3 regions of the Staphylococcus warneri genome follow, and region 1 is predicted to be linked to each of the others. Evidence: riboswitches for the same ligand, from Rfam matches in the RefSeq annotation. Region 1 holds a riboswitch; each other region holds the start of a gene.

Region 1 (11,093 bases):
ATCTTCTAACATTCTGCGTCTCATCGATAGGAGAATTAGTGACTCCATCACAGGTTTCAAATGATTCCAAAATGTTCTGAGGTATTGGTGGTCTGAAGCTAAAATCATGGCTTCATGAAATTCAAAATCATGTTTCGTAAACGATTCAGCATCTTCAAATTGTACTGCTACTTTCATCATTTCGAGTTGCTTTTTCATTTCTTTAGCTATCGGTTGTGTATCTTGTGATCTCAATCTAGAAAAGGCAAAAGACTCTAACATTAAGCGTAAGTCATAAAGTTCTCTTTTTTCTTGTTCACCAAAAGGTAAGACTTGCGCCCCCATTCGTTCTAAATGAATAAGTTGATCTGTTTGTAATAGCTTGAATGCATCTCTAACAGGAGAGCGACTCACATTGAATTGTTTAGCAATTTGATTTTCAGTCAGTAGTGTTTCTGCTTGAATATCACCTTTAATAATGCCTAATCTAATTTCTGCAGCTATCGCCTCACCTGTAGTTAAATGTCGTTTCCATTGTTCTGGATAGCCATATGTCATAGCTCACACCGCACTTTCATTCGTCGTTCTATACTTGTATACAAGTATATTAAAACATGATGCACATTTTTGCAAACGCTTACTTTAACTAAAATAATAAAAAGCCTCGATTATTTTAGTCATCGAAGCTTTAAAATCCTTACGAAATTATGAAGATTGAGCAGGTGTTTCAATACAATAATTAATTTTGTGACAATTTGGAATACATTTTACAAATAACATACGTAATTATTCTTGAATCCATTGTTTGATATGATCTACAACACCTAATTCTTGTTCTGACTTTGTTTCTAATACACTTGGAAAATCAAGATGCCCTATTCCTTCATATACGATTTCTTTTGTTGTGCCACCATAAGCTTTGAATTGTTCTAACGTAGCTAATGAATCTGTATATGGAATAATTTGATCCTCTTTACCAGACATGAATAGTATCTTCGGAAATGTTTCTATTTCTTCAATATCTGGTAGGTAATCAGCATTAATCGTATACAAAATATCTGTGATAATTGTCTTGATTGGTGCGACGAATTGAAATAGTTCAATCGCATTTTCTTTTTGCGCAAAAATGGTTTTATCGAGTATGTATTGTGGTAAATTTTTCACTGCATTAATTTCATCCTTCAAAATATCTCGCTTACTATCTGACGTAAATAAGCGTGCTAACATACTACCATCTGGTGTGATTTTTGCAGCACTGTTTAGGTAAATCAAATGAGAAATGGGCAGTGTATTAAATTTCAATAAACGTGTAGCAATCATACCTCCCATAGAATAACCAACTACTTTTATTTCTGACAATTGTTGCTCGCTCACAATCTGACTTAATACATCATAAACACGTTCTGAATAGTCATCTAATGTGTGATTATCCCTTTCAATTTCAGAACTCTTACCTCTACTAGGACAGTTGATAAATATCAGTTTGTATTCTCTCATGTATGGTTCAAACATGGTCATAATCTTATACGTAAGTAATGCACCATGAATAAAGACAATGGCCTCTTTAGAATTGGGATTACCTGCATATATCACTTCACTTTGTTCATTTTCATAATTATTTAATTGGTATAGTTGTGTTTTAAAATTTTGCTTATTCATCTTAACCCTCTAATTCTCAAAAATCATATTATATATATTAAATATTTTATCATATTACTTTAATTAAAATCCTTTTTACATAAAAATAAGTAGTAAGTCGTCATGCTTTAGTAAATTGGCGACCTACTACCTTATTCATCTTTCTTTAAGGGTGACGTTAATCATCCTTAGATATTTCAGTATGAATCTGTTGCATCTTACTTTCTACATCGGTAATCTCTGTAGCACATTGTTCTAATAAACCTTTATATTTTTCAGTATCTGCATTATTTTTATAACGGATTTTATGTTCTAGACTCGCCCACATATCCATACCAATGGTTCTAATTTGAATTTCTACTGGAATAATTTCTACAGAATCTGCTAAGAATACTGGAATCGATACCACAATATGTAAGCTGCGATAACCATTTTCTTTAGGATGTTCAATATAATCTTTGCGTTTAATTAATTTGACGTCTTCCTGTTTTAATAACATCTCTTCAATAACATAAATATCATCCATATAATTACATATCACTCTAATACCAGCGATATCCATAATATGATCTCTAGCACTTTGTGCACTAATGTCTAAACCTTTCCGTTTAAGCTTCTTAACTAAACTCCCCATCTCTTTAACACGTCGTTCCATATGGTGTATGGGATTATGTTTATATCTATGATTGAAATTATCATCTAAAATGCTTAACTTAGTACTTATTTCTTTAAGTGCGGATGAATAAATATGATCGAGTTCAACAAATCCTACTAAAATATCAAATGCCTCATCACCATTTTGAATAGCACTTAAACTATTTTTAAATTCGTATCTCAAGTCTTCAAGGTATAATGATGGTTTTCTCTCTACATACATATGATTTCCTCCATCTCTTTTATCCCCTTCATTATATCGAAGTTCAATGAGAATAAGAAATAATTGCATTACCTACTTTAGTCGTAAACAATAAGAGGTCGGGACAAAAGCGTTTAGGATTTGAGCAGAACCGAACGATGAGCAAAATTGTTTTCCAAATTTTGTCGAATCGTGAGAGTTTCTGCCGATAATCCTGCTTTTAGGACGCCGTTAATCGGTTTCCCAGAGCACAAAAACGTTATGTCTCAACCTCTAGTCATTCTATTCATCTTTTTGATGTTCAACTACTTTAGTGTCTTTATTGTCTGCAATATGTTTGGCACGCTTTATAGCATCTTTTTTATATGTGAATGTATCAGATGCTTGTTTTGCATCTTCTGTTTTCACTTTCCATTCATTATCTTCGAAATATATATGAACTGGCTTTTCATTTAATTCTGGTTGCGCTGACTTATCTTGTAGATGCTGTGTGATGTGTTTATTTTTGAGTTCTTCTAGTTCTTCTTCAGATGCTTGTTTATACCATTTTTCAGCTTGTTGTGTTGCTATTGGAATCACATCTGACTCCTTATAACCATCTTTTAGCATAGCATTAGCAATATCAATTGCTTTTTTTCGTTCTAATTTGTCTAAATTCTTTAGGCTTTGAGGATAATCTTCCATAGTCCAAGGCATTGCATTTCATCTCCTAGTTAATGAGTGTGATACTTTTCTTTACCACTCTTTTCAACTATTCAATCACCATGACCGGACTCTGAAGTTAGACAACCCTCAGACTGCCTAATCATTCGCAAACTTAAGCAAATGCTAGTGTTTCACTTGCATCTTTACGTTCTTTTTGACTATTATTCTGAATCTTCATTAAACCTGACTTAATATAATTATATTGCGGTAAATCTGTTAAGTCTTTAACTTCTAAATGAGAGTGGAGTTCAAAGTGCTTAGCAATATTTTCAAAGATAGCTAAGTATTCACCCATTTGTTGATCGTCAATTCTAGTTCGATTTTTATCGTTTAAAGCTCTACTCAACATAAAACTAATTTCTTCTAAGGCAAATATACTTGGATAGTAATATTGAATAACTGACTTATTACTAAATAATTCACCATTTGCTGCGTTGTACATTTGCGTCATATTGTTTAATCTTACTGACAAGCTTAGACTTAAATGTTTTTCTTGTTCTTCATTTTTGTATTCATTGTTGGAGAATAAATAATGGAAAAATTTCGCTTCTTGTCTAACAACATCTGCAATAGTGTTAGGCAATAACGCAGACGCTGTACGTTGTCCTAGTATAAATAAACCGAGTAATGCAATGGCAACCCCCATGGCCACATCGACAATACGTGGGAAAGCAATTGAGATGGATAAATTCTGTGATGCCAATCCATTTAATAAGATAACTTGTATCGTAATAAAGATAACTGCAAAAGTATAGTTAACACCAACAAATGCTTCTGTCATCATCGCACCGAAGCCCATTAATACAACTGCTAATGGGGCTGGTACTGTAAATGCTAAAATTCCTGAAAGTACCACTACACCGAGTAACGTACCTAAGCTTCTGGCCATTCCTCGTTCTAATGTGTGAATCGTTGATGTACCTAATAATAATGTATGTGCGGAAAGTGGAATCCAATAAGCTTTATCAAATCCAAAGAATAAAGCAACAAAGATTGCTACTGCAATAATGACTGTATATCGTAATGTATTTCTAAATACGAGCGAATCTAATGTTAAGTTTTGTAAAATACGTTTACTGTATAATGGTTTTCGAATGTTTGCCTCATGTTCAAGATGTTCAGAGTTTGCATGAGCAATTTCGTCAATTTTTAATATATGACTAATTAAGTTTTCGAATTCTGGGCTCACATCTACTTCTTTTCTCCATGTTTTACCATTTGAAGATGGATGACTTATTTTATCAATGATAAAGTCTAGCATTTCAAGCAGTTCATTTGGTAATGGACGCACACCCTTTTCATTTAATTCAAGTAATTCTGAGTAAATACCTTGTGCTGACGTATGTAGTAATAGTAATTTTTGGAATCTCGTACTTAATTTACCATTACTAGATGATGATGTGATCAATAATTTATCTGATGCTTTAAAAGAAGACACTGCAGATGTTGCCACTTTCTTAAATGATTCTGGATCATTATAATTTTTCATTAAATCTTGAATCACTTTGAAGTCAGAATTAATGGCACTATCCTCTGTTTTTTCTTTCTTCATATAGATAGTGATAAGTACAACTAGTGTCGCAAATGCACCACCAATAAGAATACCAAGTCCTCTCACTAATGCTTGATCAGGTGCAATTGGTAAGTTCATTGGTAAACAAAATGTCACTATAAAGAAAGTTGATGATGGACCCGCAATTTTTAAAGCTGTGAATATATAAAATGGCACCACCGTTACAACTAGAAGTAAAATACCAAAGATGAGCGGTTGTGCAGCTGTCAATGTCCCTAACATCATACAAACTGCGAAAGCTAACGAACAAAGCACCACCGTTCTAATCATAGATTGTGGTGAACCTTTAAAAACATAAATATGTGCCAAAGTACCAGTGGCAATAAGTAAACCAAATGAGAAAAAGCCGAAGTAATAACCTAATAATGCAGGTATTATCATAAGCAAGCCTTGTCTGATACCTTTGAACATATCAATCTTAGATCGATTAAAATAAAATACTGTCTTTAAGAAACTCTTCAAAATATGCTCTCCTTTCTTTTTTATTTGAACATAAATAAGAGAACGGAATGGTTCTCATTTCACTTTTGAAATCAGCTTTATCCCGCTCTCTATAGCGTCAATTTATCGGATGTATTGCTTGCAATTCATCAAAACACAAAAACTATTATAACACTTTTCTTTTTGTTTGATGACTAATTCCCTTTATACCGATATAAATATTTATTTGACTTGTTGAGCCACTTCAATCACTGGTGCTTCTACGACAAAGTTACCAATTTCATTTTTGAACATTTGTAAATGTTCAGACTCATTATGTGATTTAATAGCCGCTTCATCTACGTAGTTCTCCACTACGATAAACGTATTTCTATCTTGCACATCTTCATAATGGCTATAGAATAGTACGCCCTCTTCTTTTCTTGATTCAGAAACTAAATGTTTCATAAGTTTTAAATATTCATCACGTTTTTCTTCTGATATTTTAATTTTAGCATTGATTATCATCATTCGAATCACACCTTTCTATAATATAATTATGCACCTAGTAAAATTAAAAAAGCAATAAATGAGTTTGAAGCATGATCTTAACGACCTGTCTATCCTCATTTATTGCTCGTATTTGATATTTACAAATTATTTAACTGATTGATGTTCATCTATCACTAATGGTTGATCAGGTTTAACAAAGAACCACATGATAATCGCTAATACTGCTGGAATAATTAATAATTGGAACGTCATACTCCAACCAAGTTGTTCAACAAAGGCACCAGCTAAGAATGGACTCGTTAAGGCACCAATATTCCCCCATAAGTTCATCCAACCAGATACTGTTCCAGAGAAGTTACGACCTAAGTCTGTCGCTGCGGCCCAACTCATACCCATAGACATACCAACGCCACCTAAGCCAAGAGATAACCAGAATATAGTGACATATAAGTTTTCAGTATGTACTGCAAAAAAGATTGATATTGAGAAGACGACAAATCCTAAAATCGCAATGACGCCACGTGCGACGAAACGAGATTTACCAGTATTTAAAATCTTATCTGAAATAGCACCACCAGATAAAATCAAGAAGAACATTAATAACCATGGTAATGAACTAATTGACATATCTTTGAAATCAACATGGTATTGTTCTGTTAAATATGTTGGTAACCAAATTAAGAATAATGTAATGACAAATTGTACTACAAAGTACTGAATCGCAATCGCATAAAAACTAAAGTGAGTTAAAAAACGTTTCCAAGGTGGTAGTGATTTATCAGTTTCAACAATGTCTCTATGCACAGTAATAAATTGCTTTTCAGCTTCATTGACCATTTTATGTTGTTCCGGCAAGTCTTTAGCGATAATTGCCCATAGAACTGCCATCACAATACCAACCGCACCAAAAATATAAAAGACTGCTTGCCAATTAAATGCGTTAACAATCGCGATGGTTACAATCGGTGCTAACACAGGGCCGAAATATGAACCTGCTAATAACGCACTTGATGCTCTTCCTTTTTCATTTTTAGCAAACCAAAATGAATTGAACACTGCATTAGATGGATACATAGGCGCCTCTCCCACACCAAATAAAAATCTAACAAAATATAATAAACCATGATGCTTAATCATACCTGTGAGAATTGTAAAAGCACTCCACCATACTAAAGCTATTGTAATCATTTTACGTGGTCCAAATTTCTCTGCTAACATCCCTGACGGTACTTGCATTAAAGCGTAACCTAATGAGAAAAATGACGCTAATAAACCAAATTGTGTTTTTGTTAAATGTAAGTCTTCCATCATTGGTACAGCAATATATGAAATATTAGATCTATCCATATAAGCTATAACACCAATAAGAAAGAATGCAATCGCAAAAAACCAACGAACGTTACTTCTTTTTTTATTCATTTCTTTTCCTACTTCCCATAATGATATGTTGTTTCTATGTGTTGTCGTTAAGTTTCAGAAATTCCTAATGATGACTGTTTAACTTCTAATCACACATCTTTTCATTTCTTGTAGCACTACAATTTTTATTATAATAGCACGAAATGGAAACGGTTACAATATAAAATTTAGAAAATATTCACAATTTATTCAATAAAAATTAACAATACTTACATTTAATTTTCAATATTTAAATAAGCTATTCATGTTCATTTGCGTTTTCGTCTAAATTGGTTGTTTCTTTCTTGCCTTTATTCCAAAAAAAGCTAAATAAAGATAGTTGTCATGTTTGATACCGTCAATAAAAAATAGTAAACTGTATGTAAATTGAAAGCGCTATTCCATTCATACAATTTAATAATAAACCCACTGGAAGTGCCTTTGTTTAAGGCTGAGAGTAAAGATGTGACTTTATAATTCCTAGAACCTGATCCAGTTTGTACTGGCGTAGGGAAGTGGCATAGCTATGAATTTAAAGTACTCATTAGCAATTTAACGCTATTTCCCTACTATGTGGAAATAGCGTTTTTTGTTGAGGTGATGTATATATTTATTGCGATAACTTTTTATAAAGAATTGTCACAGCAAGATTTAAGGCATTTTTTGACTATAGAGCCGGCCATTGATGGCTTACTCTTTAGAACACCTATGTCTGCTTTTGAGTTACAAGGTTTTATTGTACAGCTCATTGAAGCTGGATTTCCCAAAGATAAAATAATCATTCATAGTCATTTTAAATTACTTAAAGCTTTAAATTTACAATGTATTCATTTTAAAGAAAATGACGAAGAAGCATTTTTAATCAAACAACAACATCCTGAGTTAGTTGTCGGTATGTCAACGCATAATATTGAAATGGTTAAGCAATGTCATGAGTGGCAATTAGATTATGTCTTTTTCGGTCACATATTCCCTACATCGTCGCACCCAGATGAACATCCACGAACAATTCAAGAGATTCATGACGTACTCGAGATTGATATTCCTATTTATGCTATAGGCGGAATTTCCCCGTCCACCATTTCTCAATTACCTACAGCATTTGATGGTCTATGTTCAATTTCATTTTTCATGACCTCTACCGTTAGCGAAATTAACTCTTTAAAAAGGAAGTGGCACGCTCATGCATGATGTTCTTATTATCGGTTCTGGTGTGATAGGTATGTCGATAGCTCGACAACTTAATCAATCACATTTAGATATTGCTATTGTAGACCGAGATATACCAGGTATGCATGCCTCTTATAAAGCCGGTGGCATGTTAGGCGCTCAAAATGAGTTCACAACTGATAGTGAATTATTTCAATTAGCAGTAGCGTCTAGGTCATTATTCCCAGAATTAAGTGATGCCCTCTATCATGAAACTGGTATTGATATTGAATTTCAACAGTCTGGATTAATTAAAATGGCATCATCAACCAAAGACGTAAAGTGGTTAACTCAACAATATGCCTTTCTTAAATCAAAAGACCCAAGCGTTGAGTTACTCTCAGATGATGAACTATTTAACCTGTCAAATGGTCATGTCGAACCAACTGACTTAGCCATATATATTCCAAAGGACGGTCAAATCAATGCCAATCACTATACTAAAGCTTTATTACAATCAATAATTCAGCGCGATGTTCATCGTTATTATCAAACAGAAGTAAAACACATTCATCACAATAATGGTTTTTACACAGTTACAACAAATAATGCTAATATCTACGCTAAAAAAGTAATTGTGGCAGGTGGTGCTTGGTCTACTCAGCTATTAAAAGATTACGCTATACCAAGACAAGTGATTGGTGTTAAAGGTGAGGTATTATTAGTTGAACAACCTTCACTTAAATTAAATCATACTGTGTTCATGACGAATGGTTGCTATATCGTTCCAAAGGAAAAACATCGCTACTTAATTGGAGCGACAAGTGAATTCAATAATTACAGTGTCGGTAATAGTGACCTAGGTATTTCATGGCTACTCAATCATGCTCAACAACGTATACCTGGACTATCGAATGGCCATATTCTAAAACAATGGTCAGGCATAAGACCTTACACAGAACATGAATTACCTATCATGGATCAAATCGATGACGGCTTGTTTATCATCACTGGTCATTATCGTAACGGTATACTGTTATCGCCTAAGATCGGTCAAGATATTGCCAACTGGCTATTATCCGGAATTAAACCAGTAAGCTATTCAGCATTTAGTTTATCAAGGAGTGAGCAAAATGAAGTGCATCATTAACGGAGATTTATTTACCTTTGAACAAGAAGATTCGATTACAAGCATATTAGAATCATTAGAATTAGACCCACAACGTGTCGTAGTTGAGCATAACCAATCTTTAATTAAGCAAGATGATTTTGACAATCAAATAGTCAGAGAAGATGATCGTTTAGAATTATTAGAATTTGTAGGAGGCGGATAAAATGTTAAAAATAGGTCAATTAGAATTGAAATCTCGTTTATTATTAGGTACTGGTAAATTCGAGGATGAACAAACTCAATCCGAAGCAATTAAAGCAGCTGAAACAAACGTATTAACATTTGCAGTAAGACGTATGAATTTATATGATAAAAATCTTCCAAACCCACTAGCTAATGTGAACTTAAAAGATTTCATTACATTTCCTAACACTGCAGGTGCTAAAACTGCTGATGAAGCCATCCGTATCGCAGAAATTGCAAATCACGCTGGTGTATGCGACATGATTAAAGTTGAAGTCATTGGTGATGATGAAACCTTATTACCTGACCCGTTTGAAACGTATGAAGCTTGTAAAGTGCTATTAGAAAAAGGGTATATCGTCTGTCCTTATATCTCTAATGATCTTGTATTAGCTAAAAAGTTAGAAGCCCTAGGTGTCCATGCGGTAATGCCATTAGCATCACCTATTGGTACAGGTAGGGGTATTAATAATCCACTTAATTTAAGTTATATTATTCAAAATGCTAACGTCCCTGTCATTGTAGATGCCGGTATTGGTTCTCCTAAAGATGCCTGTCAAGCAATGGAATTGGGTGCTGATGCAATATTATTAAATACTGCTATCTCTGCAGCTAAAGATCCTGTCAAAATGGCCGAAGCAATGAAGTTAGGTATTCAAGCCGGAAGATTGTCATATGAAGCTGGTCGTATTCCCGTAAAATATACAGCACAAGCATCAAGTCCTACAGAAGGCTTAGGCTTCTTATAATGTCACGTTATGAAAGACAAACACGCTTTCAACCTTTTGGCGAAACAGGACAGGCTCAATTAGAACAAACAAAAATCATGGTACTTGGTGCTGGTGCATTAGGCAGTCATATAATAGACCAATTAGCACGCATGGGCGCCCATCATTTAGCCATCGTTGATATGGATATTGTAGAATTATCCAATTTACATCGACAAACTTTGTATGATGAGCAAGATGCACAACTTATGACATCTAAAGTTGAGGCACTTAAACAGAAAGTCCATACTATTAATCAACAAGTACATTTAAAGACCTATTATCAAGAGTTGTTATCTACAAATATCGAAGACATCATTAAAGACTTTCATCCAGACATTATTTTAGATGGTATGGACCATTTTAAAATACGTTATTTGATTAATGAAGTATGTCATAAATTAAATATTCCTTGGATTTATGGTGCAGCTGTCGGTAGCAAAGGCACCGTTTATGGTATTGATTTTACTGGACCATGCCTTAAATGTTTATTACAGCAAATTCCTCAAACTGGTGAAAGTTGTGCTATCAATGGCGTCTTGCCACCTATCGTTTCGATTGTAGCGAGTTACGAAGTGGCTGAAGCTATACGTTATATTAGTGGATATGGGTTTTCACAACAATTAATCACATTAGATGCATTTAACATTCAACATCAATCATTAAATATACGTCAATTAAAGGATGATCAATGTCCAGTATGTCATTTTCAAAAATATGACGTATTAAATGATAAACAGA
Region 2 (11,093 bases), 1.1 Mb from region 1:
TATTCCGGTACAACCTTTATCGGATGAAGCACCAGTTTATATTCTTGAAGGTGAAGAGAAAGCATACAATACATCTAAAAATGACTATAGTCATATCGATATTGAGAATGTATTTGACCAGTTATTAAAACATCCAACGATTGCTTCAAAACATTATTTATATGAGCAATATGATCAACAAGTGGGTGCTAATACGATTATTAAACCAGGACTACAGTCATCAGTGGTAAGAGTAGAAGGTACGAATAAAGCAATTGCTTCAACGATTGATGGTGAAGCACGTTATGTATTTAATCAACCTTATGAAGGCGGGAAAATGGTTGTAGCAGAAGCATATCGTAATTTGATTGCTGTAGGTGCTACACCGCTAGCCATGACAGATTGCTTGAATTATGGATCTCCAGAGAAAAAAGAAATTTATCAACAATTAATTGATTCTACTAAAGGAATGGCAGAAGCATGTGATGTATTAAAAACGCCTGTTGTATCAGGAAATGTATCGTTATACAACGAAACACGAGGTACATCCATCTTCCCAACACCAGTAGTTGGTATGGTTGGCTTAATTGATGATGTTAACTATTTAGCTGATTTTAAACCACAAGCTGGAGAAAAATTATATATCGTTGGAGATACACGTGATGACTTCGGCGGTAGCCAATTAGAAAAATTAATATATGGCACAGTAAATCATGAATTTGAATCAATTGATCTAAGTGATGAGGTTGCAAAAGGTGAAGCGGTTAAATCAGCTATTAGAAACGGTGCTGCATCACATGTTCAAACAGTTGGAAAAGGTGGTTTATTAATTACACTAGCAAAAATAAGTGCACATTATGATTTAGGGTTAGAGGCAAAAATAGATGTATCTAATGCACAGTTATTTAGTGAATCTCAAGGTAGATATATTATTTCTGTAAAAGAAAATGAATCACTAAACATTGAAAATGCAATTGAAATTGGTCAATTTAATGATGGTAATCAGTTCGTAGTATCAAATAACCAAACAACAATTATCAAAAACGTAGCAGATATCAAAGATGTTTGGGAAGGAGCTATTAGCCAATGTTTAACTACTCAGGACTAAATGAGGAATGTGGTGTTTTTGGCATTTGGAATCATCCAGATGCTGCTCAATTAACTTATATGGGGTTGCATAGTTTACAACATAGAGGTCAAGAAGGTGCAGGAATAGTAGCTGCCAATCATGAAGAATTAGTAGGTGAAAGAGGTCTTGGATTACTAACAGAAGCCATTAAAGATGATCAATTATCAAGATTAAAAGATTATCATAATGCAATTGGTCATGTGAGATATGCTACTTCTGGTAATAAAGGTATAGAAAATATTCAACCTTTTTTATATCACTTTTATGATATGAGTGTTGCGATTTGTCATAATGGCAACCTTATTAATGCCCAATCTTTAAGACAAAACCTTGAAAAACATGGTGCCATTTTCCATTCGTCATCTGATACTGAAGTGATTATGCATTTAATCCGAAGAAGTAAAGCACCTACATTTGAAGAAGCTTTAAAAGAAAGTTTACGTCAAATTAAAGGTGGATTTACATTCGCAGTGTTAACTAAAGATGCATTATATGGTGCAGTTGACCCTAATGCTATTAGACCTTTAGTCGTCGGGAAAATGCAAGATAACACCTATATTCTAGCTAGTGAAACATGTGCTATTGACGTCTTAGGAGCAGAATTTGTGCAAGATATTCATGCCGGTGAATATGTCATTATTAACGATGATGGCATCCTAGTTAAATCGTATACAAGACATACAAATACCGCAATTTCAGCCATGGAATATATCTATTTTGCTAGACCAGATTCTACGATTGCTGGGAAAAATGTTCATGCTGTTCGTAAAGCCTCTGGTAAACGTTTAGCACAAGAAAGTCCAGTAGAAGCAGATATGGTAATCGGTGTGCCTAATTCATCTTTATCAGCTGCTAGCGGTTATGCCGAAGAGATAGGGCTTCCATATGAAATGGGTCTTGTAAAAAATCAATATGTAGCGAGAACATTTATTCAACCGACACAACAACTTCGTGAGCAAGGTGTTCGTGTTAAATTGTCAGCAGTTAAAGATATTGTAGAAGGAAAGAATATCATCTTAGTGGATGACTCTATTGTCAGAGGTACTACCTCTAAACGTATTGTAAAGATGTTAAAGGATTCAGGAGCTAATGAAGTACATGTCAGAATTGCGTCTCCAGAATTTATGTTCCCAAGCTTCTATGGTATTGATGTATCAACAACTGCTGAATTAATATCAGCGAGTAAATCACCAGAAGAAATTTGTGAATATATAGGCGCTGATTCGCTTGCATATCTTAGTGTGAATGGATTAATTGAATCTATAGGTTTAGATTATGACGCGCCATATAGTGGTTTGTGTGTTGAAAGCTTCACAGGAGACTATCCGGCTGGATTGTTTGATTACGAAGAGAATTATAAAAAGCATTTAAGTGATCGTCAAAAAGCATATATTAATGAAAATAAACATTACTTTGATAGTGAGGGAAATATAAATGTCTAAAGCATACGAACAATCAGGTGTAGATATCCATGCAGGTTATGAAGCGGTAGAAAGAATGTCTAGTCATGTTAAACGTACGATACGTAAGGAAGTTATCGGTGGATTAGGCGGTTTTGGTGCAACATTTGATTTATCTCAACTCAATATGAAAGCACCAGTATTAGTTTCAGGAACAGACGGTGTAGGTACCAAATTGAAATTAGCAATTGATCATAATAAGCATGATTCTATAGGTATAGATGCGGTGGCAATGTGTGTGAATGATATTTTAACTACAGGTGCAGAGCCGCTTTACTTCTTAGATTATATTGCAACGCATAAAGTAGTTCCTGAAATCATTGAACAAATTGTTAAAGGTATCAGTGATGCTTGTGAAGAAACTAATACGGCTTTAATCGGTGGCGAAACTGCCGAAATGGGTGAAATGTATCATGAAGGTGAATATGATTTGGCAGGCTTTGCAGTTGGTGCAGTTGAGAAAGATGAATATATTGATGGTTCAGACGTGAAATCTGGTCAAGTAATTATAGGATTGGCATCCAATGGTATTCATTCAAATGGATATAGTCTAGTGAGACAACTCATTAAAAAGTCAGGTATAAACCTTAACGATAAATTTGGTCAGCATACGTATTTAGAAACATTTTTAGCACCAACCCAATTATATGTAAAACCAATATTAGAATTAAAAAAACATGTAACAATAAAAGCGATGAATCACATTACTGGTGGTGGTTTTTATGAAAATATTCCTCGTTCATTGCCAGATGGATTATCTGCAGAAATAAATGCAAATGCATTTCCTACACCTGCAATATTCGATTGGTTACAAGAACAAGGCAATATTAGTACTGATGAGATGTATAACATATTTAATATGGGCATTGGTTTTACTGTTATCGTCGATGAAATAGAGAAAGATAAGACGATGGATATTTTAAAACAGCTTAATGTGAATGCCTATGAAATCGGACGCATTGTAGAAGATAGTCATAACCCGATTCATATTCAGGGGGTATAAACGTGACCAAAGTAGCAATCTTTGCATCAGGTTCTGGAAGTAACTTTGAAAATATTGTACGACATGTTCAACAAGGACATATAGAGGATATTGAAATTACTGCACTTTATACAGATCACCATGATGCATATTGTATTAAACGTGCAGAACAACTAGGCGTATCAGTGCATATTAATGAGCCAAAGCGCTTTGAGTCAAAATCTCATTATGAACAACATTTGTTATCATTACTTTCTGCAGAAGGGGTTCAGTGGATTGTTTTAGCAGGTTATATGAGGTTGATAGGGGAGGATATTCTAAAAGCTTATCCTCATAAAATATTAAATATCCATCCATCATTATTGCCGAAATTTAAGGGGATAGACGCAATAGGTCAAGCATTTCGAAGCGGGGATTCAATAACTGGATCAACGGTACATTATGTTGACAATGGTATGGATACGGGAGAAATTATCGAACAAAGACAATGTGATATAAGAACGGACGACACAATTGAAACATTAGAAGAGAGAGTCAAACAATTAGAGTACGAGTTATATCCAAGCGTTATTGCGAAAATCATTCGATAGAGGAGTATTGAGAATAATGAAAAGAGCAATTTTAAGTGTTTCAAATAAAAACGATATTGTAGAATTTGCAACATCTTTAAAAGAATTAGGTTATGAGCTTTATTCAACAGGTGGAACGAAACGCATTTTAGAAGAGGCACAAGTTGATGTGAAATCTGTGTCTGAATTGACTCAGTTTCCTGAAATTATGGATGGACGCGTTAAAACTTTACATCCAGCAGTGCATGGTGGCATTTTGGCTGACAGAGATAAATCGGAACATTTGGAAGAATTAAAAGCACAACACATTGATTTAATTGATTTAGTAGTTGTTAATTTATATCCATTCCAAAAAACAGTAGACAATCCAGATGTTACAGAAATGGATGCGATTGAAAATATTGATATTGGCGGTCCGACAATGTTAAGAGCGGCTGCTAAGAATTTTAAACATGTGACAACCGTTGTACATCCTGCTGATTATAATGAAGTAATTAATAGAATTAAAAATGACCAATTAGATGAAGCATATCGAAAATCACTTATGATTAAAGTATTTGAACATACCACTCAATACGATAAAGCTATTGTGAATTTCTTTAAAGATAATAAAGAAACTTTACGCTATGGTGAGAACCCACAACAATCTGCTTACTTTGTCAGAACAACTGATGCTAAACATACAATTGCAGGAGCTAAACAATTACATGGTAAACAACTTAGTTTCAATAATATTAAAGATGCTGATGCAGCACTCTCATTAGTTAAAAAATTTGATGAGCCAACTACGATTGCCATCAAACATATGAATCCATGTGGTGTGGGAATTGGAAATTCAATAGAAGAAGCTTTTCAAAATGCTTTTGATGCAGATAATCAATCCATTTTTGGTGGTATTATTGCACTAAATAGACCAGTGACAGCGACGTTAGCTGAAACACTACATTCTATCTTTTTAGAAGTTGTTATCGCACCTCAATTTACGCAAGAGGCTTTAGACATTTTAACGAAAAAGAAAAATATTCGACTTTTAGAAATAGATACAACGATTGATAATAGAGAACAAGAATTTGTATCAGTATCGGGTGGTTATTTAGTACAGGATAAAGACAACTTTGAAGTGAGTCGTGCTGACATGACTGTTGCTACAGAAGTAGAACCAACCGAAGCGCAATGGGAAGCCATGTTATTAGGTTGGAAAGTTGTAGGTGCAGTTAAAAGTAATGCAGTGATTTTAAGTAATGCCAAACAAACAGTGGGTATTGGTGCTGGTCAAATGAATCGTGTAGGTTCAGCCAAAATAGCATTGGAAAGAGCAATTGAAATTAATGATAATGTTGCATTAGTATCAGATGGTTTTTTCCCAATGGATGATACTGTAGAATTAGCTGCAAAAAATGGAATAAAAGCAATTATTCAACCTGGCGGATCAATTAAGGACCAAGATTCTATAGATATGGCAAATAAATATGGCATTACAATGGTAATGACAGGAATGCGACATTTTAAACACTAAAAGCAGGATGTTGAAGGGAGAAAAGTCATGAAAGTACTCGTTATTGGTGCAGGTGGACGTGAACATGTATTAGCCTATAAATTAAGTCAATCATCAATGGTAGACCAAGTTCATGTGATACCTGGCAATGAAGCAATGGTTAATGTGGCACAAATCCATACGAATATTAAAGAAAATGACCACGAAGCTATCTTAGAATTTGTCACTAATCATCAAATTGAATGGGTTGTAATTGGACCTGAACAACCATTGATAGATGGTTTGCCTGATTTGTTAAGAAAACATCAAATTAAAGTGTTTGGCCCTAATCGCGATGCAGCACAAATTGAAGGCTCAAAGGCATTTGCTAAAAGAATAATGGCTAAATATGATATTCCTACTGCACAATATAAGGAAATTGATGACAAGGATGAGGCATTAGTTTTTGTTGAGACATGTGATTTGCCAATAGTTATTAAAAAAGATGGTTTAGCTGCAGGTAAAGGGGTAGTAATTGCTTCAGAAAGAGCTGAAGCTAAAGAAGCAGTTCAACAAATGTTTGATGGAAATTCAGGAACTATTGTGTTTGAAGAATTTTTAGAAGGTGAAGAATTTTCTGTAATGACATTTGTTAATGGTAAGAGAGCTGTTCCATTTGACTGTATCGCTCAAGATCATAAACGTGCTTATGATTACGATAAAGGACCGAATACAGGTGGCATGGGTGCATATTGTCCAGTACCTCATATTAGCAATGATATCATTAATAGAACTAATAATGAGATTGCACAACCGATTGCACATGCAATGGCTGAAGAAGGTCATCACTTCTTTGGGTTATTATATATTGGTGCTATTTTAACAGAAGAAGGGCCGAAAGTAATAGAGTTTAATGCAAGATTTGGTGACCCAGAAGCACAAGTATTATTGACAAGAATGAATAGTGATTTGATGCAACATATTATTGCGCTTGATAATGATGAGCCGATTCACTTTGAATGGAAAGATGAATCAGTGGTTGGTGTTATGTTAGCTTCTAAAGGCTATCCAGGTAATTACGAAAAAGGGCATGAAGTCAGTGGATTTGAACTTGACTCAAATTACTTTGTAAGCGGTTTGAAGAAGGATAATGACCAGTTTGTTAATAGTGGTGGACGAGTCATTTTAGCTATTGGGGAAGGGCAAAATATAAAAGAAGCCCAAGTGAATGCCTATCAAAATGTTAAAAAAATAAAGAGCAATAACTTGTTTTATAGAACAGATATAGGAAATAAAGCATTGAAATAAAATGATACAAGAAAAAGAATGTGTTTACAGTCAACAACTGTTTATATTATTAAATCCTGAGACATTTATTTTGTCCCAGGATTTTTTGATTTATATATGGAATGATTGAAGTATGGATAAAATAATTTATTCTAATCTACCTATTCTGACATCATGGATACCAGTTATTGGCAAGGTAGCTGATAAATAATAAGAAAGTCCGATAATAATTAATAAACATATGATCAATATAATATCTTTGTATGAGAATGGTGCGTGATAATAATACGTTCTTGGACCATCTTTAAAACCTTTAGACTCCATTGCAACAGATAATTGATGTGCACGTCGTATGTTTTGACTTAATAAAGGAATAATTAGATGTTTGAGTCTTTTGAATCCTCTATAATTTGATTTATCTATCATTTGATATCTCATTTTTAAAGAACGACGTAATTGAATTAAAGAACTAATGATTAATGGTATCATTCTAATTGCGGCCATAAAGGCATAGGCAACTTTAGGTTTTACTTTTAAGTGTTGCATTAGACTATAAAATATCATGACCACTTGTGACGTTAATGCTATAAGAATACCAAACATCGACACTGTAATTGTACGAAGAGAAAGGTGAATACCTCTGACGATACTTTCCGTACTAATTTGAATGATGCCAAATTTAAATAAAATATGGTCACCATCACCATATAAAATCATGAATAGTGATGACAATAGAGCAAAGAACGTGGTTGCTAGTATAAAAGCACCAGTAATTTTAAATTGCGTTCCGTTAAACATAAGTAAAAAGATAAACATGAGACAAACGATGTAAATCATAAAGTCAAAATTATGAATAAAAATAATAAAGAAAAATAGTAAAACGCCTAAAACGAGTTTAGTGATAATATTGACGTCATCCATAAAGGTGTGTCTAATTTTCCAATGTTCAAACATGTTGATCACCTTTGATTTCTGTTAAATATTGGTTTTCAATTATCCATTGACGTGTTGGATAGCGTTTAATAATCTCTGGGTCATGTGTAACCATAATGATACTTTGTCCCTTAGATACTCTCTCTTGAAATAGTTTTATTAATTGAAATGTATTGTGGCTATCCAAACCAAATGTTGGTTCATCTAATAGGATGATATCTGCATTTGAACTTAATGCCGTTGCTACACTTAACCTACGTTTTTGACCCATTGATAATTCGTAAGGATGTTGATTTTTAACATTGGTTAAGTCTAGTAAATCTAATAAGTCGAGGGTTTTAGATTCTGCACTAGATGAATCTAAATGGTTAAAATGAATCAATATTTCATCATAAACAGAGTTAGTGATAAATTGAAGTTCTGGATTCTGATACACTAGATACATGTGCTTTGCAGCATCTTTAATTTTACGCAATTCCTGACCTTGAAATGTCATTACGCCTTTATATTTGATTAATTGTAATATGGATTCTAATAATGAGGTTTTACCAGTTCCATTTTGACCAGTTATCGTAATCCACTCTCCTGAATGAATAGCTAATTGATCCACTTTAAACAAATCTTTCTTATTACGAATGATGGCACCATGTTCAAATTTAAATAATGGCTCTATAGACGATGGTGCCATATGTTTAGGTTCAGGTGCATAATGCCATGCATTTGGATGCCATACGCCGTATTCACTTAGTAAATGTTCATAATGCTTTAAAATATGATTTGGCGTATCATCAGCAATGATTTGTCCTTCATAGTTCATTAATAAAACTCTATCAACATGTTGCCAAATATGTTCGACCTTATGTTCGACAATGAGTACTGTTTGATCTTTCCAAAGCTTAATCAAGCGTTGCCATAAATCAGATGTAGCATTAACATCCAACATTGCAGTGGGTTCATCTAAAAATAGTGTATCTGCCTGTTGTAATATTGTTTCGACGATAGCTAATTTTTGTTTCATACCACCACTTAATTGATTGATTTGTGTATTTTCGGTTACATTTAAATTCACTGATGCTAATGCTTGGTTAATGGCTTCATCCATATCTTGTCTTGGTACTTGTCTGTTCTCTAAAACAAAGGCAAGTTCTTCATAAACTTTAGGCATACAAAATTGTGAATCCGGATCTTGAAAGATCACGCCATTATGCTCTTTAATTTGCAATTCATCATACTTCATAGGTAATTCTATTAAATTGGGTACAATGCCACTTAATACATTTAAAAGCGTACTTTTTCCAGAACCAGATGGTCCTAGTAAAAGTACTTTTTCTTTTTCTTTAATTTCTAGATTTAGATTATCAAAAATTTTTCGATGTCCATTTGGATATTTCAAACGTAAATTTGTAACTTTTAACACTTTTAAGTCCCCTTATAATGTATCGTAATCATCTTTAGAAGCGGGTCTGAATACTTTAGTTACACCAGTTTGATCCAATGCTTTAACCAATAAATAAGATAATAAACCAGCAATGATAATACCACTAATCGCACGGAAAACAATGAATAAAATTAAGTTCCATCCAGCAACTTCATTTAAATAACCATAGAAATAGTCGACTGGGAATGATACAAGTGCAGTCACTAGTCCAGCAAGCATAGCTACCATGACTGAACGAGACTGGTATTTGAAAATAGCAAAGACAATCTCACATGCTAAACCTTGTAGAAGGGCATAGATAATCGTAGGTATATCAAATTTACCCATCACAATTGTTTCACCGGCACCTGCAGCAAACTCAGCAAGTAAGGCGATACCTGGCTTAGGAATAATTAAATAACAAACAATCGCTGCCATAAACCATACTCCATAGGTTAATTGCTCAAGGTGTAAACCAGCGACTTGTGCAACATTATAAAATAACCACCATAAGTTATAAATAATGGCAAAAATTACAGAGATAAGTACTGTCACTAATATCTCAGAAAGCTTTAAACCTTTTGACATAAAAACATCCTCCTAAAAAAACGCACAACCATCTCTAGGAAAGTTGTGCGTAAAACATAAGAATATGATTCAACATACGATTATAATCTTTGTTAATTACACTTTCCTACGCTAGTATCTAGCTAGATCAGGTTCAAAGGGTTTGAGGGTTAACCTCATCTCAGTTCAAAACACCCCTAGTGCGTTTATTATTTTTAATTTGTCTTTAATGTATGATTTTTCATGTGGATTGTCAAGTTAATAAAATATTTCATAAAATAATATTTTGATTTTATGCAAATAATTGGAAGTGAGTAGGAATTTTAGAAAGGGATATGGAATAAAGAATCATAAAAATTAAGTGAAATAGACGTATATTGCTTGTAAACATAAAAAGTACCTAGGATATCAAAAACACCCTAGGCACGTAGTTTTTATAGAAAATTGAATTCTTATTATGATTTAACTAGCAAGTAGATATTAATTTAACGCATCATCAATATCTTTTTTAGTTTGTTCTGTATCATTTGTTTTTTCTTCTTTTTGTTCTTTTAGTTTCTCTTCTGCTTCTTTGGCTTTTTCAGCTGATTTTTTTGCAAATTCTTCATTACTCATAATAAATCCACCCCTAATTGTGTTTTATTGTTTACATACACCTTTTACCCAGTTATGCTAATAATAAACTTTTCTAGGTCTATAGACGTATTTAGTGATTTATTAAAGACAAGAATAAGTTCTTCATATATAATAACTTTTGAGGTGAATAGTATGTCTTTTCTTAAGAAACACACCGAGATCATATTTAGTTATATCATCGGTATCGTTTCACTTTTCACAGGACTCATTATATTAATTAACTTACCGCTTATTAAACAGTTAAATGGAGATAAGAAGGTAAATACACATGTGTATAATATATGGGAATTCCTGAACGCATTTTTCGCTGAAATAATTAAAGTGATGAGTAGATTTATCGGGGGTTTCCCAATTGTAAGTGCCATAATCATTATATTATTTGGTATCTTAGTAATGTTACTAGGTCATACGTTATTTAGAACAATTAAGTATGATTATGATATTTCAATTTTCTTCTTGGTCATAGGGGTAATGTATTTCTTAATTACTCTAGTTCTTATGATGCAAGTGTATGGATTCTTTGGTATCGTATTTATTATTCCGTTCATCATACATATTGGATACATTGTATATAAAGATGAATTGAATAGTGATAATCGAAAAAGTCATTATATGTGGATTATAGTGTCATATGGTATCAGTTATCTTATTACTCAAATT
Region 3 (11,093 bases), 400 kb from region 1:
AGACAAATATTGTACTATATACTAGGCGCAATAATGGCCATAATAATTATGTTTATTTCACCTAAAAAAATAAGAAATTATACATATTTGCTTTATGGAATTTTTTGCATATTATTATTAGGACTTTTAATATTGCCAGAAACACCTATCACACCAGTTATTAATGGTGCCAAAAGTTGGTATAGCTTTGGACCAATTAGTATCCAACCTTCTGAATTCATGAAAATTATACTTATATTAGCTTTGTCTAAAGTAGTAGCGCGACATAATCAATTTACATTTAACAAGTCATTTCAATCTGATTTGACATTATTTTTCAAAATCATAGGCGTTTCTATTATTCCAATGGCGTTAATTTTATTACAAAATGATTTAGGAACAACATTAGTTATTTGTGCAATCATTGCTGGAATTATGCTAGTGAGTGGAATTACATGGAGATTACTTGCTCCAATTTTTATTGCAGCAATCGTAATTGGTTCGTCAATTATACTTACTATTCTTTTCAAGCCATCTTTAATAGAAAACTTATTAGGTATAAAGATGTATCAAATGGGCCGAATCAATTCATGGTTGGATCCTTATTCATATAGTAGTGGAGATGGTTATCACTTAACTGAATCATTAAAGGCCATCGGTTCAGGTCAACTATTTGGTAAAGGTTATAATCATGGTGAGGTTTATATACCTGAAAACCATACCGATTTCATTTTCTCTGTTATTGGCGAAGAAATGGGGTTCATAGGATCAGTTATTCTCATTTTGTTATTTTTAATTCTAGTCTTTCATTTAATTAGATTAGCAAGTCGGATTAATGACCAATATAACAAAGTTTTTATTATAGGATATGTATCACTTATTGTTTTCCATGTTCTGCAAAATATCGGAATGACTGTTCAATTGTTACCAATTACTGGTATTCCTTTACCATTTATTAGTTATGGTGGTAGCTCATTATGGAGTTTGATGACTGGAATTGGTGTCATTTTATCTATTTATTATCATGAACCTAAAAAGTACGAAACTTTAAAAGACTAATTTGATATCATATAAAAATAGAGTCAACCCCTTCGTGGGCTGACTCTATTGCTTTACTAAAAAAGTCGCCGATTAAAATCGACGACTCATATTCAGAATTTAAGTGTACTTACTAACCAAAATCCTAAATCAAGTTCACTTATTTACATTCGTGACTGATTTGATTTGTTGTAGGTAACGTATTAATAATGTCTAAACGAGATTTAGTTTTTTTAATATTTACACCTAATGATGATAATAAATTGACCACATTTTGAATTTTCTCTGAATTCTTCACTAACAACACCTCGTTTGGTTGACTTCATAATAATCATACCCCAATTCAGCCTACTTTACTACATGATTTTTAAAATTTAATATAATCTTTACTTTTTATAACTTAAAAATATGTTCATTAAACTGAATTTGCATATGATCAATAGAGCACTTTATATCCAGCATCATAAATTTCTTTTTCAATACTATTTAAATTCGCAGGTGTCTCAAATTCAATTGTTATGTTTCCAGAATTGATATCAATATCAACTTGATATACACCTATCATTTCAGTTAAAAGATTTTTTATAGCTTCAGATTGTTCTTGTGTTTCTATTCCAGCAGTATATACAATTTTTTGTTGCACTTGATATCCCTCCATCTTTCATTAATTTTTGAAACGTAACGAGTAGTTCCTCCATTGCTTCTTCTTGATGACCTTGATTTACTTTATCTGCTATACAACTTTTCATATGTTGTTCTAATAATTTAGTAGCTACACTATTTAATGCAGAACGTGTAGCTCTAATTTGAGTTAACACATCATCGCAATAAACATCCTCTTCTATCATTCGATTAATAGCTCTAACTTGACCTTCAATTCGGTTTAATCTCGATTTTAAATTGACTTTAATTTGTTCAGAGTGATGTGCATGATCTTGTTCTGTCACTTGAGTCACCTCTTTATTGATTTCCTTATTATCCTACTTCTCTAACACCATTTAGTCAATGATAGAAAGACTTATTAATACAATCAGTATAATGATAAAAATATGACTTCATGGTACAATTATGTAGTTAAAAACTTTTGTTAAATCAATTAAATTTTAATACAAATAATATAATAAGGAGGTATTTTATGGTCGAAATATTCACAATGACTTTCGCTCATTCCAATCTAATTATCAATATTATTTTGATTGGTGCTTTTATTTTGAACTTAGCTTTCGCCTTTACTATTATTTTTATGGAAAGACGCAGTGCTAATTCAATATGGGCATGGTTATTAGTCCTTGTATTTTTACCTTTATTAGGTTTTATATTATATCTACTTTTTGGCCGTCAGATTCAAAGAGATCATATTTTCACATTGGATAAAGACGATAAAGTAGGCCTTGAAATGATTGTTGATGAACAACTTGAAGCCTTAAAAGATAAAAACTTTTCAAAAGGGAATCATCAAATTGTTAAATTTAAAGAAATGGTCCAAATGTTGTTATATAATAATGCAGCGTTTTTAACAACAGATAATGATTTAATGATATATACTGACGGTCATCAAAAATTTGATGATTTATTAGAAGATATAAAAAATGCTAAAGATTATATACATATTCAATATTATATCTTTCACAGTGATGAACTTGGCAAGACCATTTTGAAGGCTTTAGAAGATAAAGCTGAAGCTGGTATTGAAGTTAAAATGTTATATGATGACATGGGTTCAAGGGACTTAAGGAAAAAGGATTTGAAAGCATTTCGTAAAAAAGGTGGTCACGCTGAAGCCTTTTTCCCATCAAAACTACCCCTTATTAATTTACGAATGAATAATCGAAACCACCGTAAAATTGTTGTGATAGACGGTAAAATAGGATACGTGGGTGGATTTAATGTTGGTGACGAATATTTAGGTAAATCTAAAAAGTTTGGATATTGGCGTGATACGCACTTACGTGTTGAAGGAGATGCAGTGAACGCCCTTCAATTAAGATTTATCCTAGATTGGAATTCTCAATCTACTCGTGACAATATAACTTACGAAGAACGCTATTTCCCAGATGTCGACTCAGGTGGCACTATTGGAATACAAATAGCTTCTAGTGGTCCGGATGAAGAATGGGAGCAAATTAAATATGGCTATTTAAAGATGATTTCTTCTGCTAAAAAGTCGATTTATATCCAATCACCATATTTCATTCCTGATCAAGCATTTTTAGATTCTATCAAAATTGCTGCACTTGGTGGTGTAGAAGTCAATATTATGACTCCAAATATGCCTGATCATCCATTTGTTTATTGGGCAACATTAAAAAATGTCGCTTCTCTTTTAGAAGCAGGTGTCAATGTATATCAATACAATAATGGATTTTTACATTCCAAAACATTAATTATTGACGATGAAGTCGCAAGTGTTGGTACTGCCAATATGGACCATAGAAGTTTTACACTAAATTTTGAGGTTAATGCCTTTATATATGATGAAGGTATTGCTCGTTCTTTAAAACAAGCCTTCATAGAAGATATGAAAGTATCAGATCAATTAACTAAGGAAAAATATGCATCACGTAGTTTATGGATCAAATTTAAAGAAGGTATATCACAACTCTTATCTCCTATTTTATAATACTATGTATTCAACAAATAAGATTTAATCGATTGTAAAATAAAAATATATGTAATTAAAATAATATCAAACCTGAGACCAATACCTATTGTTGTCTCAGGTTTTCGTTTTGAAGGGATGAATAGAAATGAAAAATGAAGAACGCATTCAAATTGCTCTAAATTATATGAAAGAATTCCATAAAAATGACTACAGTGGTCATGATGTTGCACATGTTCAACGTGTACATGCATTAGCAAAGTATATTGCTAAGAAAGAAGGTTTTGAACATTCTTTTATTATTGAATTATCAAGTATTCTACATGATACCATTGATCCTAAATTAGTAAATGAACAACAAGCTAAAGACACCTTAATAGAATTTCTAAATAATATTGAATTATCTATAGATGATCAAAATCATGTTATACATATTATTGAGAATATGAGTTATAAGAATGGTTCTAACAACCATATTGAATTATCAACCGAAGGTCAAATTGTGAGAGATGCCGATCGTTTAGATGCCATTGGAGCTATTGGTATTGCTAGAACATTTCAATTTGCAGGTTATTTCAATGAACCAATGTGGACAGAAGCAAAGGTTCCTGATGATTTTAGCGATCATACTCTAACACAATTACCACCTTCCGCTATCAAACACTTTTATGAAAAATTATTTAAACTTAAAGATTTAATGCATACTAAAACTGCTAAGCATATTGCAACGCAACGACATGAATTTATGAAGACTTTTGTTTCCCAATTCTTAGATGAATGGCACTATATATAAGAAAAACCAGCAAATCAGTGATTTGCTGGTTCTTAAATTATTTTTTATTTTTCTTTGAAACGACTTGAGTATTTTTACCTTTTTTATTTGATGACTTGCCGTCTTGATCAAATTTTTCAAGTAATGGTTCAACTTCTTTTTTAGCAAGTTTAGAATAATACATATTAGCAAAGTGTGTTTGTACAACTAAGAATGCTGCACTGACTGACCAATATAAACCTAAAGCTGAAGCTGAACTTAATGAAATCCAAATAATCATGATTGGTGATACAATCATCATCATGTAACCCATTTGACGTTGTTCTTGTGGCATAGTTTTACTTGAAACATATGCTTGAATAAAGTAAAGCACACCTGCAATAATTGTAATCCAAATATCTGGTTTAGTTAAATTAAACCATAAAAAATGAGGGTGTACAGATAAGCCACTGACTAACTTGTCCTTAAGAACAAAGTATAATCCCATGATAATAGGCATTTGAATTAGCATTGGTAAACAACCTAGCATGCTCTTCATTGGATTCATATCATATTTTTTATAGACTTCCATTAATTCTTGGTTAGCCGCCATTTTCTCTTCTTGAGTGCGTGCACGTTTAACCTTTTCCTGAATACCATCTACTTCAGGTTTAGCAACTTTCATTTTTTCACGCATCATATGACTATTTTTATAGTTAGATAACATGAATGGAAGTAACACAAGACGAATAACAAATACTAAAATGATAATAGCTAAACCATAATCATTGTGTAAAACATCGTTACCCAACCACTGTAATAAGTGTTTCATTGGATCAACGAACGTATTATAGAAAAATCCACTACGAGCTCCAGGTTTTGAATAATCACAGCCTGCTAAAAAGACCATTAAACCTAAAAACAAAGGTAGCAACGCTTTTTTCTTCATTTTTCCACCTCTATTGTAATATTCACATAGGATTTATTCTATCATACTCATACTCTAGGATAAAACAAAAAGTGGAAAAAATTAAAGATTACTTGAAATATTTCTTGAATTCATTAACAGTGTTGTCAATATTGTTACTTCTACTTATTGCTGAAATCACTGAAATACCATCAGCCCCTGCATTAGCAATGAGTCCTACATTATCTTCAGTAATACCGCCAATGGCAACCATAGGAAATTTACCCATTTTTTGTCTTAATTGTTTAATCATATCAGGTCCTACAGGTGCATTAGCATCACTTTTAGATGGCGTTTCAAACATTGGTCCAACTCCGATGTAATCAACATTAGTGAGATCCGATTTTTCATACTCATACAAATTACCGACACTAAGACCAATAATCTTATCTTGAAAGTCATTTGAAAAGGCTCTAACCGCTTCATCATCTTGACCAACGTGAATACCATCAGCATTAATACGCTTAGCTAGAGACACATCATCATTAACAATAAATGGTACAGAATATGTGTTACATAGCGCTTGTAACTCTTTAGCTAATTTTTCTTTATTCAATCCAGATAAAGCCTTGTCGCCTTTTTCTCTAAATTGAAACATCGTTATGCCAGCTTCTAAAGCTTGTGTAAGGATGTCTTGAATAGTTTGATTTTCTGGTATATCTTGAGTGCCACATATAAAGTAAATTTTTAATTCTGAAGCTTTAAATGACATTTATTCAACCTCTTCTTTGCTAACAAATTTTTTATAGGTTTGATAATTCAATAAATACAATTGATCTAGCAATTCAGACAAAAATGAGCCAGGACCTTTAGCATGATCTGCTTCTTCAGCAACTTCTCCAGCTATATTATAAAAACTTACTGCTTCGACAAGTGTTTCTTGTTGAGGATGCTGATTTCTAAATAAGAAACTAGCAATAATTCCACCTAATAGGCAACCAGCACCTGTGATTTTAGCAGACATTGGTGAACCGTTCGAAAGTTTAGTCACTTTGTCATCTTGAACAACAATATCTTCTTTTCCTGTGATTACAATTGCAGTTTGATATTTTTGATAAGCCTTCTTAGCAATATCTATTGCATTTAGCGAACTATCTCCATCAGTACCCTTCATTGTTGTATTGTTATCAATGAGAGTCAAGATTTCTGAAGCGTTGCCTTTAATCACTGCAACTTTAACTCCATTTAAAAAGTTTTTACAAAAATCTTTTCTGTATTGTGAAGCTCCTACTGCGACAGGATCAAAAACAATTGGTGTACCAATTTGATTTGCAATTTTACCTATCTTAATTAAATCTGCTTCATTATTATGCGTAAGTGTACCAATATTAATAAGTAATCCACTCGCAACTTGATAAAAATCTTTAGCCTCTTCTGGTGCTTCACTCATTGCCGGACTTGCACCAATACTTAATAATCCATTTGCAGTAAAATTCTTAACTACATCGTTTGTATAACATACAATTAAAGGGTTCTCATTTCTTAGCTTTTCTAAATTATTCATCATCTAAACCTACTTTCTTAAGATACGCAAAATGATTGACTGGGCCACGACCTTTACCAATCTCAGGGGTATATTTAATACTCAACGAAATAAATTTTTTTGCTTTTTCAACTGCTTCATAAATACTACGACCTTTAGCTAGTTCGGCAGCAATGACAGCTGAAAACGTACAACCTGTACCGTGTGTATGTTTAGTATCAAATCGTTCATCTTCAAATGTGTAAACGCCATCTTTTGTAAATAAAAAATCTTTAGCATTATTTAAGTCAGCAGAATGTCCACCCTTAATGACTACACCCTTGCTTCCAATTTCATTGATAAATATATCTCCTGCTTTTCGAATATTTTCTTCAGTATCAATCTTTATTCCAGTGATTTCTTCCGCTTCTGGAATATTAGGCGTAACAACATCAGCTAGTGGCAATAATGTACTTTGCAACTTTTGTTTGGTTTGATCATCCATCAACGAATCCCCACTTTTGGCTAACATGACAGGATCAATCACGTATGGAATTGTAGGATAATCTTCTAAATAATTTTTGATTAATTGCATCGTCTCCTCTGTAGCAATCATTCCTGTTTTAATTGCATGAGGAAGTTCATCATTAAATACACTATCCAATTGCTCTTTAACCCATGATGTCTCTAAATTATGAATATGGTCTACCCCCATTGTATTCTGAGCAACAATACTTGTTATAGCTGCCATTCCATAAACACCACAAGAATGGAATGACTTCAAATCAGCCATTACACCAGCACCGCCAGTTGGATCAGTACCTGCAATAGTTAAAGCAATTTTAGGTTTATTCATCTTTGTCACCTCTAAAATTCCATTTTTCATCTACGTAGGCCATATTGAAAAAGTTTCTTTCATGAATAGTACTTTGTAAGAAATTCTCCTTAATCTCTTCTTTTTCTTCTGAAGTACAATTCTCTGTTAAACGATCCATTAATTCATCAAATAAATTTACTAATGCATCCATTTCTGTACTATAAAATTCAAACCAATTAGACGTAATTGAATCTTTATTAAGTTGATTGTCCTTTATCGCTCTTTTACCAATTACCGCATATACATATGGACATGGTGCCATTGCTGCAATCGTATATGCAGCATTTTCATGTGCATAGGCATTATAGTACATATGCTTAATATAATGATCACCACTTGGTGGCCATACCTTTTCTTTAACAATCTCATGATAAGGTTCATTGATAAATGAAGCTAAAATTTCATGTGCCTCTACTTCACCTTCTAATAAAAATTCAATCTGTTCAACTAAAAATTTAACATCATCCATATTAGGCACTTTAGGAATTAATAGTGCATATAGATTAGCAAATTCTTTTAAATAAGATGCATCTGCACGTAAATATTGTCTCACCGCTTGTTTAGATAATTCACCATGTAATAAATCTTGAATGAAACCATCATTATAGATATCTTCAATAATAGGTTCTGCTGCCATTCTTAAATCTTTAGAAAAACTCATAAAATTGCCTCCTTGAAATAAAAAAACTACTTTCCAAACGTGGAAAGTAGCAAAATTAAGGCACGACCTCATACCGTTAATATGTTACACTACTTTCCTCCGTTGGTACTAACCAAATCAGGTTTTAAGGGTCTGAATTAAATTCATCTCAGCCTTCATAGGCGCCCCTAGTAGTTCTTTTTTTAATCATTTTCAATTATTACAATAGCAAATGTAACATATAAATTCAATTATTAAAAAATGTATATCAATATATCTTTTGATATACATATAACTAAATCTAACTTTTCACAAATAAAAAACACCCTATCTAAAGATAGGATGTTTAGTGAAATCTATATTATGCAGTAACCCATTGGCTTGGGCCAGCTGTATCATATAATTTTTGTGCTGCAGCGTCTTGAACATGTTCAGGAGCGCTAGAAGCTGGTTGACCTTTGTACTCAGATGGAGCTACTGAATCCCATGTAGATTGTAAGAATTGATACTTACCTGAAGCACCTGTTGATGGGTTTGTAGCGTGGATGTCGCCACCTGATTCACGTTGTGCGATTTGTTTTAAGTGATCATTAACATTTACTGATGAACCACTTGAAGCTTCATTTGAGCTTGATTCATTGTTTGAAGTAGTAGCTTCTTGTTGTGGTTGTTGAGTTTGCTCTGTTTGTGGAGCAGAAACTTGCTCAGGTTGAGCAGAGTTTGATTGTTGTTGGTTGCTAACTTCTTCTGCTGAAGTTTGGTTAGTTGATGCTGAAGCTTGTTCACTTACATCTTGTTGTGGTTGAGCTTGAGTATTTGAAGCTTCACTTGATTGACCAGATTGGTGGAAATCCCATGAGAAGTTTGAACCATCTGATTCAAAATGATAAGTGAAACCATTATAATCGAATGTATAGTTATAAGCGCCTTCTTGGATAGGGCTTTCGTTTAATGATTGATCATTTGATTGTGCTTTTTGAGCTAATTCAGCTTCATTGATATTTGCTTCACTTGCGTGTGCGTCGTGTCCAGCGTTACCTGCTACAACGCCTAATCCTACTGCTAATGATGATGCGATAATTGTCTTTTTCATTATTAAAAAATCCTCCTAAAAGTGATTTGTTTTCTTTAACTAATTTACAAATACAACTTTAACATCTATAAATACACTGCAGGTTACAGCCAAATAAAAAAGGAAGCCTTTTTTTTACGTCCTAATTACATCGTAAATTGGTGTAAATTTAAATTATAAGTCTTTTGAAAACTGCCATGACAGTTTATAAAGGTTATATACTTGTGATATGTATGTAATACAAATGAAATCTATCAGATAATTCTGACGTAAAAGTGCCTATTTTTAAGTAATATATGGTACAAAAACGACCTTTTTATTTTATTAAATTTTAAAAAGGTCGCTTGAGTATAATTGAAAGATGATAATTTATATTAAGATAGGATAAAAGTATAAATAATTGGGAGTTGTTGAATAATTAATGGCTATCTAACCTATATGAAAGCATTCATTTTGTGCTTCATTAAATTCGTTAGAGAGGATATTGGATTCTTTTGTCTTAGAGGACATAAATTTAATTGTTTCTACATATACTTCAGTTACAAAATGTGTCTGATTATCTTTTTCATACTTACGAGATCGCATTTGACCTGTAATACCCACTAAAGAACCCTGTGATGTATACATTTCGATATTCGTAGCTGTTTTACCAAAAGCTTTACAATATAGGTAATCGCATGCGATTTCATTGTTCTGATCTTTATAATTTCTTTCCGTAGCAACGCAAAATGTTGCTACTTTACTACCTTCCTCCTTTTCAAAAATTTGGGCATCCTTTGTAAGTCTGCCAACTAAAACTATTTTATTTAACATGTGTCACCTCCTCTTAAGTAATATAATAATCACATCTATTAATACCGTCAAAATGCTAATTTTTCGAAATATATAGCTATTTCCCCTTCATTTTTGATATATTTAAAGAAAATAATCAATATTTAAATCGGTTGATTAAAAATAAATCACTTTTTGTAAATATATAAATAAATGGGATGTGGACTTAATGAAGACATTTAAAGCTGTACGTTTTCAAATTGTAAGCGAGAATGGCGGTGTAACTGAATATGAACTAGAAGACGGCGTGATTATCAATAAAGAAGGTAGTGGTACAGGATGGCTTTTAGAAATTGTCATTTCTAATGAACACTATCACACATTTAAGGAGTATAAAGACAATGAACAATTGTTAGATATACGTGTTGTCATAACAAGACCTGCCAACGATCCTGCATTATTTGATGCCACTGTAAAAAGTGTAACTCAGTTTGAAAAAACAATGTCTATAGTATTCGAATGCCATATTTATACTCTTAGACAAGTCTATGCAGAAAGTTTATTAGAAGAATTAGTTAATGATGGACTAACTGGTGAAGAATTAAAGAAAACATTCAATCGTATGATGCAATCTAAACCTAAACTTAAAGATGAAAAATTCGAAAGATAAATTCAAAAGGGGTTGACTCTAAAACGGTTAATGGTTTTATAAAAAGGTGTTTGATTTTGTGATAACCACATCATTCTAATGCTATCATTAAGAAGTTTCTCTATTTTACGACCAGAGAAAACAGGTTGCGTATAAGCATATAGAAGAATTTTTAACATCATTTTTGGATGATATGATGTAGCACCTCGATGGTGATTGAATTCATCGAATTCATTATCTGGGATTGTTTCAACAATTTCATTCACATATCGAGCAATCATTTGTAGG

What was found. Region 1 has a riboswitch for thiamine pyrophosphate ahead of EL082_RS01795 (thiamine phosphate synthase). Riboswitches for the same ligand answer to the same signal wherever they lie in the genome.
Region 2: another riboswitch for thiamine pyrophosphate. It lies ahead of EL082_RS08505 (ECF transporter S component); the one in region 1 lies ahead of EL082_RS01795 (thiamine phosphate synthase).
Region 3: another riboswitch for thiamine pyrophosphate. It lies ahead of tenA (thiaminase II); the one in region 1 lies ahead of EL082_RS01795 (thiamine phosphate synthase).

The regions. Positions count from the first base shown of each region.
Region 1 covers NZ_LR134269.1:390,686-401,778, reverse strand. The annotation lists gene EL082_RS01830 (GntR family transcriptional regulator) at 1-537, opposite strand, end outside; gene EL082_RS01825 (alpha/beta fold hydrolase) at 766-1,638, opposite strand; gene EL082_RS01820 (GTP pyrophosphokinase) at 1,796-2,494, opposite strand; gene EL082_RS01815 (DUF2188 domain-containing protein) at 2,756-3,169, opposite strand; gene EL082_RS01810 (FUSC family protein) at 3,291-5,162, opposite strand; gene EL082_RS01805 (putative quinol monooxygenase) at 5,415-5,702, opposite strand; gene EL082_RS01800 (pyruvate MFS transporter) at 5,829-7,103, opposite strand; TPP riboswitch at 7,504-7,613, shown strand; gene EL082_RS01795 (thiamine phosphate synthase) at 7,683-8,273, shown strand; gene thiO (glycine oxidase ThiO) at 8,266-9,381, shown strand; gene thiS (sulfur carrier protein ThiS) at 9,365-9,565, shown strand; gene EL082_RS01780 (thiazole synthase) at 9,567-10,334, shown strand; gene EL082_RS01775 (HesA/MoeB/ThiF family protein) at 10,334-11,093, shown strand, end outside.
Region 2 covers NZ_LR134269.1:1,738,359-1,749,451, reverse strand. The annotation lists gene purL (phosphoribosylformylglycinamidine synthase subunit PurL) at 1-1,087, shown strand, start outside; gene purF (amidophosphoribosyltransferase) at 1,066-2,550, shown strand; gene purM (phosphoribosylformylglycinamidine cyclo-ligase) at 2,543-3,571, shown strand; gene purN (phosphoribosylglycinamide formyltransferase) at 3,574-4,140, shown strand; gene purH (bifunctional phosphoribosylaminoimidazolecarboxamide formyltransferase/IMP cyclohydrolase) at 4,157-5,635, shown strand; gene purD (phosphoribosylamine--glycine ligase) at 5,663-6,901, shown strand; gene EL082_RS08515 (energy-coupling factor transporter transmembrane component T family protein) at 7,028-7,834, opposite strand; gene EL082_RS08510 (ABC transporter ATP-binding protein) at 7,827-9,230, opposite strand; gene EL082_RS08505 (ECF transporter S component) at 9,243-9,818, opposite strand; TPP riboswitch at 9,905-10,006, opposite strand; gene graF (glycopeptide resistance-associated protein GraF) at 10,278-10,412, opposite strand; gene auxA (lipoteichoic acid stability factor AuxA) at 10,566-11,093, shown strand, end outside.
Region 3 covers NZ_LR134269.1:790,940-802,032, reverse strand. The annotation lists gene EL082_RS03890 (FtsW/RodA/SpoVE family cell cycle protein) at 1-1,038, shown strand, start outside; gene EL082_RS03885 (Lmo0850 family protein) at 1,178-1,315, opposite strand; gene csoZ (putative copper chaperone CsoZ) at 1,454-1,675, opposite strand; partial or broken gene EL082_RS03875 (metal-sensitive transcriptional regulator) at 1,674-1,964, opposite strand; gene cls (cardiolipin synthase) at 2,153-3,637, shown strand; gene EL082_RS03865 (HD domain-containing protein) at 3,765-4,409, shown strand; gene yidC (membrane protein insertase YidC) at 4,447-5,316, opposite strand; gene thiE (thiamine phosphate synthase) at 5,405-6,046, opposite strand; gene thiM (hydroxyethylthiazole kinase) at 6,047-6,838, opposite strand; gene thiD (bifunctional hydroxymethylpyrimidine kinase/phosphomethylpyrimidine kinase) at 6,831-7,652, opposite strand; gene tenA (thiaminase II) at 7,645-8,334, opposite strand; TPP riboswitch at 8,412-8,513, opposite strand; gene EL082_RS03835 (transglycosylase family protein) at 8,675-9,406, opposite strand; gene EL082_RS03830 (single-stranded DNA-binding protein) at 9,815-10,198, opposite strand; gene EL082_RS03825 (YwpF-like family protein) at 10,386-10,826, shown strand; partial or broken gene EL082_RS03820 (transposase) at 10,835-11,093, opposite strand, start outside.